2 regions of the Constrictibacter sp. MBR-5 genome follow, and region 1 is predicted to be linked to the other one. Evidence: predicted binding sites of a transcription regulator. Region 1 holds the regulator's gene; the other holds the start of a gene.

What was found. The regulator LexA, encoded in region 1, represses DNA repair genes until DNA is damaged. The targets are predictions, from matches to a motif close to ATGTTCTANTTTGGTTC.
Region 2: a site for LexA is predicted at 931-947, ahead of ABIE65_RS12560 (error-prone DNA polymerase). Genes of this name have one in related genera too.

The regions. Positions count from the first base shown of each region.
Region 1 covers NZ_JBEPTK010000004.1:369,643-371,820, forward strand. Annotated here, with positions in the region: gene pdhA (pyruvate dehydrogenase (acetyl-transferring) E1 component subunit alpha) at 1-167, opposite strand, end outside; gene lexA (transcriptional repressor LexA) at 548-1,252, shown strand; gene ABIE65_RS11835 (ComEC/Rec2 family competence protein) at 1,246-2,178, opposite strand, start outside.
Region 2 covers NZ_JBEPTK010000005.1:60,892-63,069, reverse strand. Annotated here, with positions in the region: gene ABIE65_RS12560 (error-prone DNA polymerase) at 1-918, opposite strand, end outside; gene ABIE65_RS12555 (low affinity iron permease family protein) at 1,073-1,504, shown strand; gene ABIE65_RS12550 (alpha-hydroxy acid oxidase) at 1,515-2,178, opposite strand, start outside.

The sequences.
Region 1 (2,178 bases):
GCGGAGGCGTTCGCCGCAGGCTTCTTCGGCGCGGCGCCCTTCGTCGCAGTCGGCGAAGAGGCTGCCGCCGTCTTGGCCGCCCCCCCCTTCCGGCCGGAACCTTTGTCTTCGCTGTCCTTGTCCGCGCGGGTCTTGCGACTGGCGGAGGCGGTGGTAGCTCGTGCCATGGCCTCTCCCCGCAAGCGCATGTCGGCCTGCGTAGCCTTCCAGAATGAGCTTATTTTGAGATCCTAAGTATCCCGAATTGCGGGAGGTTTCAACCGAGCCTCGGCAGGCGCTCCGTACCGCCCGCCGCGCGGGCGGGCGGCGCCACCGATGCGTCGCCTCTGCAGGTCGTGTGAGCGAGCCCACGCCCGCGGGTGTTTCGTATTGACGGAGAAGGGGAACTAAAATAGAACATACATCGTTGTCGTTTTGTTCTTGCCGCGCAATGTAAGGCGTTGCGCCCTCTCCCGCCGAGGGTGCAACTCGATCAGACCGACGACGTTAGGCTGACCGTCCGAGTTCTCCGCCTCGGGCTCTTTGCTGAACGACCGGAGCCGCAGGCATGCTGACCAGGAAACAGACCGAGCTGCTTCTCTTCATCAACGCCCGGCTGACCCGTGACGGCGTGTCACCCTCCTTCGAAGAGATGAAAGAAGCTCTCTCGCTGAAATCCAAGTCGGGCATCCACAGGCTGATCACCGGCCTCGAAGAGCGTGGCTTCATTCGACGCCTTCCCCACCGGGCCCGCGCGCTGGAAGTGTTGCGCCTGCCCGATTCTGCGGCGCGCAAGGGTGCCGGGCCGACGGCGGTGCCGGCGCCCGCCGACGGCGGTACGCTGATCCAGGGACCGTTCCGTGAGCGGCGGACGCCATCCAAGTCGATCGACGAGGGCGAGATTCCGCTCTACGGGCGGATCGCCGCCGGTACGCCGATCGAGGCGCTCCGCGACCCGACGAGCTATGTCGGCGTCCCGCACGGCATGCTTGGCCGCGGCAAGCACTATGCGCTTGAGGTCGCCGGCGACTCGATGATCGACGCCGGCATCTTCGACGGCGACACCGTCATCGTCGAGGAATGCGACACTGCCGATCCCGGAACGATCATCGTTGCGCTGATCGACCAGGAGGAGGTCACGCTGAAGCGCCTGCGGCGGCATAAAGGGTCGATCGCGCTCGAGGCGGCGAATCCGCGGTACGAGACCCGCATCTTCCCGCCCGATCGCGTCCAGGTGCAGGGACGGCTGGTCGCCCTGCTCCGCCGCTACTGATCGTCCGCGCTGGCGTCCGGATCGCCCGCCTGACCCGTCTTCGTCCAGGGCCGGTCGCCGCGCCGTCCCCGGACGGTTTCGACCGTGACGCCCGCCGGGCTCAGCCAGATCGCGTGGGCCCCTTCGCTACGCAGGTCGCGGTGCCGCAGAAGCCGCGGGCCATTGCACCGTCGCTTCGCGAGGCGTGAAGAGATCGGTGCCAGAAGCACGACCAGATCCGCGTTCACACAGTCGGTATCCATCGCATCCTCGTGACGGATGAAGGCGACCGTCCGGCCTGACCGCCTGTAGAGGCAGGCCGTGATGTCGCAACGCATCGCCCCGCTCTCCGACGCATGTTCGGGCCAAGCCTCCGCAACGTCCGCTCCGGTCTGCCGCATCCAATTCTCTCGCTCAAAGCCGGCGGCGCGAAGCGACGTGAGCAACAGCGTGTCGGCATCGCGGACCGCGACGAGGCGCCCATCCTGGGATAGCAGGATATCGGGCGGCGCGGCCAAAGACGCCATCGCGAGCCCGGCGACCACGGCCGGCAAACCTGCGAGGCGCCACCCCGTGCGCCAGAGGCACAGCCAGAGCCCGCCCACCGCAACCGCCGCCATCCCCGACGGTGGCATGATGACGCCGCGCAGGGCCGATCCGGGCCAGGAGGCCGTCTCCCTGGCCACCCAGGTGATCACGTCGAGCCCGACCGCCATCGCCCGCAACGGCAAGGCCTCTAGGCCGATCGGCATCGCGAGGAGCGCGACGATCCCGCACGGCATCACCCAGAGGCCGGTGACAGGCACAGCGACGAGGTTCGCCGCGACCGAATAGAGTGCCGCCTGATTAAAGTGATAGGCCGCAAATGGCGCCGTCGCCACGGCCGCCACCACCGACGTGAAGATGAGGCCCCCCGGATAGGACAGCCATCTCGAAGCCGGCGGCAG
Region 2 (2,178 bases), on a different contig from region 1:
CCGGATCTGCTTCGCGACCTCGGCCGGCACGCCCTCGGGATAGCGCCGGTGCGCCCCGGCCGCGACCTGCGCCTCCAGTTCGACCATCGGGTCGCGGCCGCCGGAGGTCTCCTCCGGATATTCGTAGCGCAGTTCGTCGAGGCTGAACCGGCAGCGCTCGGCGATCTCCACCGTGCGTGCCAGGGCCTCCTCGTGCCCTTCGAACAGGCGGGCCATCTCGGCCGGCGGCTTCATGTGCCGTTCCGCATGGGCCGAGAGACGGAAGCCGGCCTCGTCGACGGTGCAGCCTTCGCGGATGCAGGTCAGCACGTCCTGCAGCGGCCGGCGTGCCGGCACGTGATAATGGACGTCGTTGGTCGCCACCAGCGGCGTGCCGCAGGCCTCCGCCAGGGCCGCCAGCTCGGCGATCCGGGTCCGATCGTCGCCGCCATAGCGGAAGCTCGCGGCCAGATAGGCCCGTCCCGGAAAGGCTGCGCCCAGCCGGCGCAGGAAGGCCGGCAGGGCCGCATCGTCCGCCTGCCAGTCGTCGGGGGCCAGAGCGACGAAGATCTGACCTTCGCCGTGAGTGACCACATCGAGCCAGCCCAGGTGGCACTGCCCCTTCTTCGCCCGCCGCTTTCCCGCTGTCAGCATCTGCGTCATGCGCCCATAGGCGGCGCGGTCAACCGGGAAGCAGAGCAGGCTGTGCTCCTCGCCCTCCGTCAGGTCGAGCCGGCAGCCGACGACGAGGCGCACGCCGACACGCTTCGCCGCCACATGGGCGCGCACGATGCCGGCGACGGAGTTGCGATCGGTCACCGCCACCGCCGCCAGGCCGAGGGCACCCGCCGCGACCATCAGCTCGTCCGGGTGTGACGCCCCGCGCAGAAAGCTGAAATTGCTGGTGACCTGGAGTTCGGCATAGGCGGGAGAGGACATCGGAGAGCCAGAATGTTCTTTATTTGTTCCTTATACGCCGCCGCGGCACTGTCGTGGAGTCGGAAAGCCACAGATCGTTGTCCTGCCCGCCGCCCGCCGCCATCCTCGTCCCAGGCCGCCGCGACGGAACGAACGGCCGAATCGAGAGGCAGACATGCATCGCAACAGCAGATTCGCGCGTTTCGCCAGCGCCGTGGCGCACCTTGCGGGACGGCCGGTCACCTTCGCCGTCGCCGCCGGGCTGATGGTCGTCTGGGCCGCCCTGGGGCCCCTCGCGGGCTTCTCGGAAGTCTGGCAGCTGACCGTCAACACCGGCACGACGATCGTCACCTTCCTGATGGTCTTCGTCATCCAGAACACCCAGAACCGCGACAGCATGGCGGTGCAGATCAAGCTCGACGAACTGATCCGCGCCACGCGCAGCGCCCACAACGCCCTGCTCGATCTCGAGGAACTGTCCGAAGAGGAACTTATCGCGTTCCGGCAGCGCTACATGGAACTGGCGGAGCGGGCCCGGGTCGAAGCCATTCGCGGCGGTGACGGCGACGCGGACGTCGAGATCATCCTGCCCGAGCCCGCCCGCTGACGCGGCGCCCTCAAGCCGTATGCAGCACCGACCGGTCCACGTCGGCCAGCGTGCGGCATCCGGTCAGGGCCATCGCCACCTCCAGTTCCGTCCGCAGGATGTGCAGCACGTGCGCGACCCCGGCCGGCCCGGCGGCCGCCAGGGCGTGGACGTAGGGCCGGCCGACCAGGACCGCGGCGGCACCGAGCGCCAGGGCCTTGAGCACGTCCGTGCCCCGCCGCACCCCGCCGTCGAGCAGCAGCGGCACACGCCCGCCGACGGCCTCGGCGATCGGCGGCAGCAGGTCGATGGTGGCGGGCAGCGTGTCCAGCGTCCGGCCCCCATGGTTGGACACGACGATGCCGTCGATCCCGACGCCGATCGCCCGGACCGCATCCTCCAGCGCCGTCACGCCCTTCGCCAGAAGCGGCAGCCGCGTCAGGCCGCGCAGCCATTCCAGATCCTTCCACGTCGGCGCCAGCGCGGCGAGCGGCGTACCGAAGAACGGGCTGTCGCCGGCCCTGGCGGCATGTCCCGCCGGAGCCCGCATCCCCTGCAGATTGACGGCCGAGACGCCGGGCGGCAGGGCGAAGCCGGCGCGCTGTTCCACGTTCCGCACGCCGTTCACCGGCGCGTCGACGGTCACGACCAGCGCCCGGTAGCCCGCCGCCTCCGCCCGCCGCACCAATGCCTCG